Linked DNA regions of Roseibium sp. Sym1. The main gene of each other region encodes a partner of the protein of the gene in region 3 in a complex. Links are inferred from orthologs where the notes say so. Each region holds a gene or a part of one and is shown on either strand. Other genes may lie near its edges. The genes, in order: accB, O6760_RS09765 and accD.

Region 1 (2,955 bases), 3.0 Mb from region 3 along the record:
TCCACCAGATCGCGGAAAAGCGGAATAGTCGACTTGATTTCGTCAACGACAAATTCGTCCAGGCACCGGCGCAGGCGCATCATGCACTCCACGCGGTTGCGGCCGTGCACGATCAGCTTGCCGATCAGGCTGTCGTAATAGGGCGGGATCTTGTAGCCCTGATAGACGCCGGAATCGACCCGCACCCCCAGTCCGCCCGGCGGATGGTAATAGGTGATCGTGCCCGGGGAAGGGGTGAAATTGACCGGGTCTTCCGCGTTGATACGGCATTCGATGGCATGGCCCTCGAACGTTATGTCGTCCTGGGTCATGTCCAGATCGCCGCCCGCGGCAATGCGGATCTGCTCGTTGACCAGGTCGATGCCGGTGATCATCTCGGTGACCGGGTGTTCCACCTGCAGACGGGTGTTCATCTCGATGAAATAGAACTCGCCGTTCTCGTAGAGGAACTCGACCGTGCCGACGCCGCGGTATTTCAGCTTGCGCATCGCAGTGGCGACGATTTCGCCGATCTCGTTGCGCTGGTCGGCATTGAGGCTCGGAGACGGGGCTTCCTCGAGGACCTTCTGGTGGCGACGCTGCAGGGAACAGTCGCGTTCGCCCAGATGGACCGCGTTGCCCTTGCCGTCACCCAGAACCTGGATCTCGATGTGCCTCGGCTTGCCGAGATACTTTTCCATGTAGAGCGCGTCGTCGCCGAAGGCAGCCTTTGCCTCGGAACGGGCGGTCGACAGGGCCGTGTCCAGCTCCGCTTCGCTCCTGGCTACCTTCATGCCGCGGCCACCGCCGCCGGCGGCGGCCTTGACCAGAACCGGATAGCCGATTTCACGGGCAATGGCATGCGCGTCATCGCTGAGCGTCACGGCACCGTCCGACCCCGGGACGACCGGAATGCCCAGGTCCTTTGCCGTCTGCTTGGCCTGGATCTTGTCACCCATGATGCGGATATGCTCCGCGGTCGGGCCGATGAACTCGATGTTATGAGCCTCAAGGATCTCGGCGAAACGGGCGTTTTCGGACAGGAAACCGTAACCCGGGTGGACTGCATCGGCGCCGGTGATCTCGCATGCGGCCAGAAGCTGCGGGATGTTCAGGTAGCTGTCACGTGCCGCGGGCGGACCGATGCACACGCTTTCGTCGGCAAGGCGCACATGCATGGCGTCGGCATCCGCAGTCGAATGCACGGCCACCGTCGAGATGCCGAGTTCCTTGCAGGCACGCAGGATGCGCAGCGCGATCTCGCCGCGATTGGCAATGAGAATTTTGGAGAACATGGCCACATCGGCTCCTTATTCGACGATGATGAGCGGTTCGCCGAATTCCACCGGCTGGGCATCGTCAACCAGGATCTGCTTCACGGTGCCGGACTTGGTGGAGGGAATGTGGTTCATGGTCTTCATGGCTTCGATGATCAGGATCGTCTGGCCCTCGGTGACCTTGTCGCCAACCTGAATGAACACGGGGGCACCGGGTTCCGGTGCAAGATAGGCCGTGCCCACCATCGGTGACGACACGGTGGTCCCCGACGAGGCCGGTTCCGCGGGAGCTGCGGGCGCAGCGGCCGGGGCCGCGGCTGCGGGAGCTGCGGCAGGTGCCGCCGGAGGCGCGACATTGACCGGCGCACTGATCGTCATCTGCCGGGCCACGCGAATGCGGGTGTCACCCTGTTCCAGTTCGATTTCCGAGAGATTTGTCTCGTCCAGCAGGACGGCGAGATCCCGGATCAGGGCCGTGTCGAATTTCTTGTTATCATTACGCATCATGTCGTTTGGCTCTCATACTCGGTCCGCAAGCAGCGCGGCAGGCCGGTCCACGGGATGACCGCTCCATGTGTTCATGGGGTCTGTCCCGTCTGTTCCGGAGCCCTCTGTCCTGCAGGGCTGTCAGAAACTTCCCGGTGAAACCGCGCTCCTTGCGCCGTCGCTTCCGGACGGACAAAGATCTTTTGGCCCGTCTCCTCACGGGAGGCGGGCCAAGCTTCTTATAGGGATTCAATTGTATCAGGAAAACCCCCGATTTCTCATTGACATCGAGGTTACGACGTTTCCAACAGCCTAATACCGGGCGCTCCGGTTCAGCAGGTGGTCTGATCGCAATTCAAAAGCGCATCGATTTTCTCGTTGAGAGCGTCATAGCCGACGGCTCCCATGACAACCTCGTTGCCGATCACATAGGACGGTGTGCCTGTCAGGCCGAGCCGGTTGGCAAGGGCATAGACTTCCTCGATGGTTTGTCCTGCCTCATCCGTTTTCATGGCGGCGAGCAGGTCTTCCTCGGCGATGCCGACAGAGCTGGCGGCTTCCAGGGCACTGGCCTGGTTGGCCTGACCGCGGCTGAGCAGCAGTTCCTCGTGGAAGTCGGCGTATTTTTCCGGCGCTACGGAGTTCACCGCCACGGCGACCTGTGCGGCTTCGACCGAGCCCTGACCCAGGACCGGGAATTCCTTCAGGACCACTTTCAGATCGGGATTGCCTTCAATCAGCTTGACCATGTCGCCATGGGCGCGTTTGCAGTAGCCGCAATTGTAGTCAAAGAACTCGACAAGCGTGACGGATCCTTCCGGATTGCCGAGCACGACCTGGCGTGTGGAGTTGAACAGAATGTCGGCACTGTCGGTCAGGGTCTGCAGGCGCGCGGCTTCGGCGGCTTCCTTCTCGCGGCGGTCCAGTTCCGTCAGGGCCTCGGCAATCACTTCCGGGTTTGCCAGAAGATACTCCCGTACGATCTTTTCGATCTCCGCGCGGTCGCGGTCCTGTGCGGAAGCGGGCAGGGCCAGGAGGGACAGAAGCAGCGCGCAGATCGAAAGGATGCGCATCAGCACCGGCGGATAAAGGGGCCGGATCGTTTGCAGTGAGTTGGTCATCAGGGGCTCCTCGGGCGGCGTTTTCGTTTCCGTGGGATCCGCCGCCATGCGTGTCACAGGTCTTATCGGCGATTCGGTAGATTAGGTGGGTT
Region 2 (2,933 bases), 490 kb from region 3 along the record:
CTTTGCGGCGACCACGGACGCGATCCGCGGACTGACCTGGTATTCCGGACACTTGCCGCTGGCACGGAAAGGCACGCCCTCGACCAGCGGAACCGCATCGAAGACATATTTTTTCTCGCAGACCGAAATCTGCGGCGGGACCTTGGCGACCTCGAAGTGGTCGTAGCCCGTCTTCAGCATCTGCCAGTATTCCATATGCGGGCTGTTGCGGTGCCGCGCCATGTTTTCCGGTGTCATGCGGAACGGAAACGCCTGGACCTGGAAGGAGCGCTGACCGCCCTTGAAGCTGTCGCGGGCCAGCGAGTAGATGTCCTGGACCTGTTCGTCCGTCATCGCGTAGCAGCCGCGCGAGGAACAGGCCCCGTGCACCATGAGATGGGAGCCTGTCCGTCCGTGAGCACGGTCATAGGTGTTCGGATAGCCGAGGTTGAAAGCAAGATGATAGCTTGAATTCGGGTTCATCAGGGCCGGCGTGATCTCGTAGAACCCTTCCGGGGCCTGACGGTCGCCTTCCTTGAATTTCGGACCGAGCTTGCCGGACCATTTGCAGATCTCGAATTCGTCCAGAAGCTTGTACTTGCCGTCACGGGTCTGCTTCCAGACCTCCAGCTCCGATTCCTCCTTGAAGATCCGGACCATGATCGGCGAGGTCAGGCTCATGTCGAGATCGGTCATCTTGCGCTTCAGGGACGCGCTGACCGGAAGTTTGGCCTTGTTGGGACCCGCACTGAATTCATCGCCCTGGCAGGCAGCCACAACCCCGGCCAGAAGAAGAGCCGCGCCGATCTTGACGGCCTGGCGGCTGCGCCGGTTCGGCAGATCCGGCCGATGACCGGATGGCGTGGTAAAAAGGCGCCCAAAGACCATGGTACAATCCCAAACTGAACGAAACCCGGAGCAGCACAGCGGACGTGCCGGCAGCTTGCGCCGTGTTTCCCTATAGTCTACGCCCCCGCGCGCAAAGGCTAGGGGGTGATGGTTGACGATAAGTTACTGAACCCGGATTGCCCCTGCGACCCACATTCTGGTGATAGGAACAAAAAACCTTCGGACCGGTCTCCGCACCCGTCCCATAGTTGCCTGAATGACGGCAAATTCTGGCCACAGAATGGCAAAAGGGCCGCTCGAACGGCGGCCCGCCGGATATTACCGGATTTTCTGCGAATTTGACCGGTGTCAGCTGAGCGTGCGCCCGATTGCGATGAACTTGTCGCGGCGCTGCTTGCGGATTTCCTCCGGCGACAGTCCGGCCAGACCGCTCAGGGCCTTCTCGATCTCCCGGCCGGCATTGTCGATGACGATTTCGCGCGCCCGGTGCGCACCACCGACGGGCTCCTCGACAATGCCGTCGATCACGCCGAGCTGTTTCAGGTCCTGGGCGGTGATCTTCAGCGCCGTCGCCGCGTCCTGTGCCTTGGCGCTGTCGCGCCACAGGATCGATGCGGCCCCCTCCGGCGAAATCACCGAATAGATGGCGTGCTCCATCATCAGCACCTTGTTGGCGGTGGCGATCGCGATTGCCCCGCCCGATCCGCCTTCGCCGATCACCACGGAGACGGACGGCGTGCCGAGCCCCAGGCCGACATCCGTCGAACGCGCAATTGCCTCCGACTGGCCACGCTCCTCGGCGCCCCGCCCCGGATAGGCCCCGGACGTGTCGACAAAGCTGATCAGCGGCAGGCCGAACCGCTCCGCCATTTCCATGATGCGCACGGCCTTGCGGTAGCCTTCGGGCCGGACCATGCCGAAATTGTGTTTCAGGCGGGTTTCGGTGTCATGGCCCTTTTCCTGGGCGAGCACGGCCACCGACTGCCCGCGGAAACGGCCGATGCCGGCGATCAGCGCGGCATCCTCGGCGAACTTGCGGTCACCGGCCAGCGGCGTGAAGTCCTCGATCAGACCGGCGATGTAGGCGACTGCGTGCGGCCGGTCCGGGTGCCGGGCGACCAGCGTCTTCTGCCAGGGAGTCAGCTTGGTATAAAGGTCCTGCAAAGTCTGCGAGGATTTCGCTTTCAGCCGTTCGATCTCGCCATCGACATTGACCGCCTCGCCATCTTCTGTGGCAAGGGCCCGCAGTTCCTGGATCTTGCCTTCAATATCCGCAACGGGCTTTTCGAAGTCCAAATAGCTGTGCATTTACTCGGTTACCTGAAACAAGCCGGCACCGCCACTGATCGGCGGCCGCTCCGGGAATTCTGTCATAGAGGCACGAAGGGTGCCTGGATGCATAACGTGGAGGGCTGTAACAAGAGACGCAAGTGGGCGCAAGCCTCGGCGTGTGCGCCACCGCAACGGAAATGGCGCTTTTCCGGTGCGGCCGCTCCGGAAGATAACCGCGAGGCCCTTGGCTCAGTCGGCCGACGCGCTGTCGCTGCCCGCACCCCGGATATTGAGCTTGGAGGCTTCCACCACCAAGCGGCCGTTCTTGGTGTCGATCGAGATCTTGTAGGGAACCAGAACGTTTTCCCGGCCCATCGGGGCGATCCAGACTTCCATGTTGGCCCGGGCCATGTACTTGACCGACTCCTTGGAGGGACGGTGCCCGGCAACCGGAACCCAGCGCGCCTTGCACACGACCACCGGCCCGTCATAGCCATGACCGGACACTTCCTTGGTGCCCTGGTAGCTCAGCTTGATGTCGAACCGGGTCCAGCCGTCAAACACCGGCAGCTTGCGCGAGCATGCCTTCGGGCCGAGGCTGTCCTTGGCGCGGCCGACCGGCATCAGGGCGGCGCTCAGCGGATCAATGGCATTGCGCGTGTGACGGTTGGTCACCTTGATGCGCTCTTTGTTGGGCTTGAACTGGGGTGCGACTTCCATCGAGCGGATGCTGCCCGAGCCCTGGCTCAGTTTCACGTAGAAATCGAGGTTGGAGGCATGGGACGCCATCCGGTATTTCGAGGGCACCACCCGTGACCCGACCAGCCAGCCGG
Region 3 (3,141 bases):
GGCCACCCGCGCGCGTCCCATGGGCAGCGAGCACATCTATCGTGCCGATGCCGACCTGCGTGCCATCGGCCTGATCGACTACCCGAGCCGGTAAGCCGCTCCCGGCCGAAGCCTTCCGATCCGCTTGCCGGCACCTGAATGTGCACGAGATAGATTGACATGGCCCGCACTGCACCCGTACATCGCAGACACGGGAAAGCTCCGGACCCACCGGACAGCACAAAAAGGGTAGCAGTGAATGACGGAAACGCGTATCGACCGCCGTTTTAAAGCCTGTGCGGAAGCCGGCCGGCCGGCCCTGGTCACCTTTGTCACCGCGGGCGATCCGGACCTGAAGACTTCCCAGGACGTCCTCAACGCCCTTCCCGCCGCCGGTGCCGATGTCATTGAACTGGGCATGCCGTTTTCCGATCCGATGGCCGAGGGCATCCCGATCCAGCTGGGCAACCAGCGGGCCCTGGCCGCCGGTCACACCATGGACAAGACGCTGGACATGGTGCGCACCTTCCGCAAGCAGGACCAGGACACGCCGATCATCCTGATGGGCTATTACAATCCGATCTATGTGCGCGATCCGAAGAAATTCGTAAAGGTTGCCAAGGACGCCGGCGTGGACGGTTTCATCATCGTCGATATTCCGGCCGAAGCCGATGACGAGTTGTGCATTCCCGCGCTTGAGGCAGGGCTCAATTTCATTCGGCTGGCGACGCCGACCACCGACGACAAGCGCCTGCCCGCCGTTCTGGCAAACACCTCCGGTTTCGTCTATTACGTCTCGGTGACAGGCATCACCGGTGCCAACATTGCCGATACCGGCCGGGTAACGGCTGCGGTCAACCGGATCAAGGGACATACCGACCTGCCCGTGGCTGTCGGCTTTGGCGTCAAGACCGCCGACCAGGCTGCCGTGATCGGCAAGGATGCCGATGGTGTCGTCGTCGGTTCGGTCCTGGTCAACGCCATTCGCGAGAGCCTCGACGAGGCCGGCAAGGCGACCGACCGGACCGTCAAGGCCGTGACCGACGTTGTCGCGGATCTGGCCTCCGGCTGCGCCCGCGCGCGCTCGGCCTGAATTGAAGGAATTCCGGCGGACCCCATATCTCCGCCAATGGACAACCCGAGCACCGCGTGTGTTCTTGAAGACAACGGGACGCGTTTGACGTGAACTGGATCAACTCTATCGTACGCCCCAAGATCCGCGATCTCTGGAAGAAGCGCGAAGTTCCGGAAAACCTCTGGATCAAGTGCCCGGAAACCGGCGAGATGGTGTTTCACCGGGATCTGGAAGCCAATCTCTGGGTGATCCCGAATTCCGGCCACCACATGCGCATGCCTGCGCGCAAGCGCCTGGAAGCGCTGTTCGACGACGGCAGGTACACCAACGTCAAGACCCCCGAGGTTCACGCCGATCCCCACAAGTTCCGCGATTCAAAGCGCTATTCCGAGCGCCTGAAGGAAGCCCGTGCCCGCTCGGGCGAGGATGAGGCGGTTCTGGTCGCCCAGGGCCAGATCAACGGCATGGACTTCACCGCGGCCGTCCAGAATTTCGATTTCATCGCCGGCTCGCTCGGCATGGCCGCCGGCGAGGCGATCCTGGCGGGCATGCTGAAGGCGGTCGAGGACAAGACCCCGTTCGTGATGTTTGCCGCCTCGGGCGGTGCCCGCATGCAGGAAGGCATTCTCTCCCTGATGCAGATGCCGCGCACCACCGTGGGCGTTCAGATGCTGCGCGAGGCCGGCCTGCCCTATATCGTCGTGCTGACCAACCCGACCACGGGCGGTGTCTCCGCCTCCTACGCAATGCTTGGTGACGTCCACATTGCCGAGCCGGGCGCGCAGATCGGCTTTGCCGGCCGCCGCGTGATCGAACAGACCGTGCGCGAAAAACTGCCGGACGATTTCCAGACCGCCGAATACCTGCTCGATCACGGCATGATCGACATGGTGGTGCCGCGCCAGAAAATGCGCGAGACGCTGGCGCGTATCTGCGGCATCCTGATGAAGCGCGAGGTCGAGTTGCCGAAGCTTGAAGCGCCGAAGGAACCGGCTCCGGAGGCCGAGGCAAAACCGGAGGAAAAACCCGAACAACCCGCGGAAAAAGCAGCCGAGCCGGCCAGCTAGGGTGCCGGCATCGCCTGAACACGTCGGGAAAACGGCGTGATGCGACGTTTCCAGACCGTCCGCTTGTGTCCGGTTCGGCTATCCCGTAAAGGCGTAAAGAGCGTTTAACGGAACAAAGGGACCCTGCGGAGGGCGCCTTGGATCAAGTCACGAAAATTCTGGACCGCCTGCTGGCCCTGCATCCGAAGGAAATCGATCTTTCCCTCGGCCGCATGCATCGTCTGCTGGCTGCTCTCGGCCATCCGGAACACCGCCTGCCGCCGGTCATCCATATTGCCGGCACCAACGGCAAGGGCTCGGTGACCGCGACCATGCGCGCCATCCTGGAAGCCTCGGGCAAACGCTGTCACGTCTACACGTCCCCGCATCTTGTCTCCTTCAACGAGCGCATCCGCCTCGGCAGCGATGGTCGCTATGTCTCCGATCCGGTGCTCTACGATGCTCTGCACCGCTGTGAAGAAGCCAATGGCGGCGAGGAGATCACCTTTTTCGAGATCACCACCGCCGCGGCGCTGCTGCTGTTTGCCGAACATCCCGCCGACATTCTCCTTCTGGAAGTGGGACTGGGCGGCCGGCTCGACGCCACCAATGTCATCGATGATCCGCTGGCAACGGTGATCACGCCGGTCTCCATGGATCACGAGAAGTTCCTGGGCGACGATCTGGCCGTCATCGCCGCCGAAAAAGCCGGCATCATCAAGCCCGGCGTGCCGGTCATCTGCGCGGCCCAGGAAGACGAGGCGCTGGCCACCATTGCCCGTCAGGCGGCCTGGAACCGCGCCCCCCTGAAAGTGTTCGGCCAGGATTTTGTCGCCCAGGCGGATCAGGGCCGGATGGCCTATCAGGACGAGGATGAACTGATCGATCTGCCGATGCCCGTTCTGGGCGGCCGCCACCAGTTCGCCAATGCGGGGCTTGCCATCGCAGCCTTGAAGAATGCCGGGCTCCTGCCCGATGAGGCAACCGTCGCGCAGGGCCTGAAGGCCGTCAACTGGCCGGGGCGCCTGCAGCCGATCACCC

The links.
Region 1: the proteins of accD (region 3) and accB are in contact, whole or in part, in a solved structure (PDB 8UXZ), measured with the Escherichia coli proteins. The link is inferred for Roseibium sp. Sym1 from one-to-one orthologs.
Region 2: the proteins of accD (region 3) and O6760_RS09765 are in contact, whole or in part, in a solved structure (PDB 8UXZ), measured with the Escherichia coli proteins. The link is inferred for Roseibium sp. Sym1 from one-to-one orthologs.

Annotation. Positions count from the first base shown.
Region 1 is NZ_CP114786.1:4,676,827-4,679,781, forward strand. What follows is about bases 26-2,824. They hold accB (acetyl-CoA carboxylase biotin carboxyl carrier protein), read right to left. Parts: upstream 1,761-2,824; coding sequence 1,290-1,760; downstream 26-1,289. Other genes in these bases: accC (acetyl-CoA carboxylase biotin carboxylase subunit), read right to left, coding at 26-1,274; O6760_RS21420 (DsbA family protein), read right to left, coding at 2,075-2,824. In the rest of the region: more of accC, read right to left, coding at 1-25; more of O6760_RS21420, read right to left, coding at 2,825-2,863; O6760_RS21425 (M48 family metalloprotease), read right to left, coding at 2,926-2,955. UniProt on the Escherichia coli protein: This protein is a component of the acetyl coenzyme A carboxylase complex; first, biotin carboxylase catalyzes the carboxylation of the carrier protein and then the transcarboxylase transfers the carboxyl group to form malonyl-CoA.
Region 2 is NZ_CP114786.1:2,131,041-2,133,973, reverse strand. What follows is about bases 157-2,933. They hold O6760_RS09765 (acetyl-CoA carboxylase carboxyltransferase subunit alpha), read right to left. Parts: upstream 2,137-2,933; coding sequence 1,177-2,136; downstream 157-1,176. Other genes in these bases: O6760_RS09760 (DUF3108 domain-containing protein), read right to left, coding at 2,350-2,933; O6760_RS09770 (L,D-transpeptidase family protein), read right to left, coding at 157-867. Also shown: more of O6760_RS09770, read right to left, coding at 1-156. UniProt on the Escherichia coli protein: Component of the acetyl coenzyme A carboxylase (ACC) complex. First, biotin carboxylase catalyzes the carboxylation of biotin on its carrier protein (BCCP) and then the CO(2) group is transferred by the carboxyltransferase to acetyl-CoA to form malonyl-CoA.
Region 3 is NZ_CP114786.1:1,639,011-1,642,151, reverse strand. Bases 157-3,141 are described here. They hold accD (acetyl-CoA carboxylase, carboxyltransferase subunit beta), read left to right. Parts: upstream 157-1,161; coding sequence 1,162-2,121; downstream 2,122-3,141. Other genes in these bases: O6760_RS07430 (bifunctional folylpolyglutamate synthase/dihydrofolate synthase), read left to right, coding at 2,259-3,141; trpA (tryptophan synthase subunit alpha), read left to right, coding at 239-1,072. In the rest of the region: O6760_RS07445 (hypothetical protein), read left to right, coding at 1-94.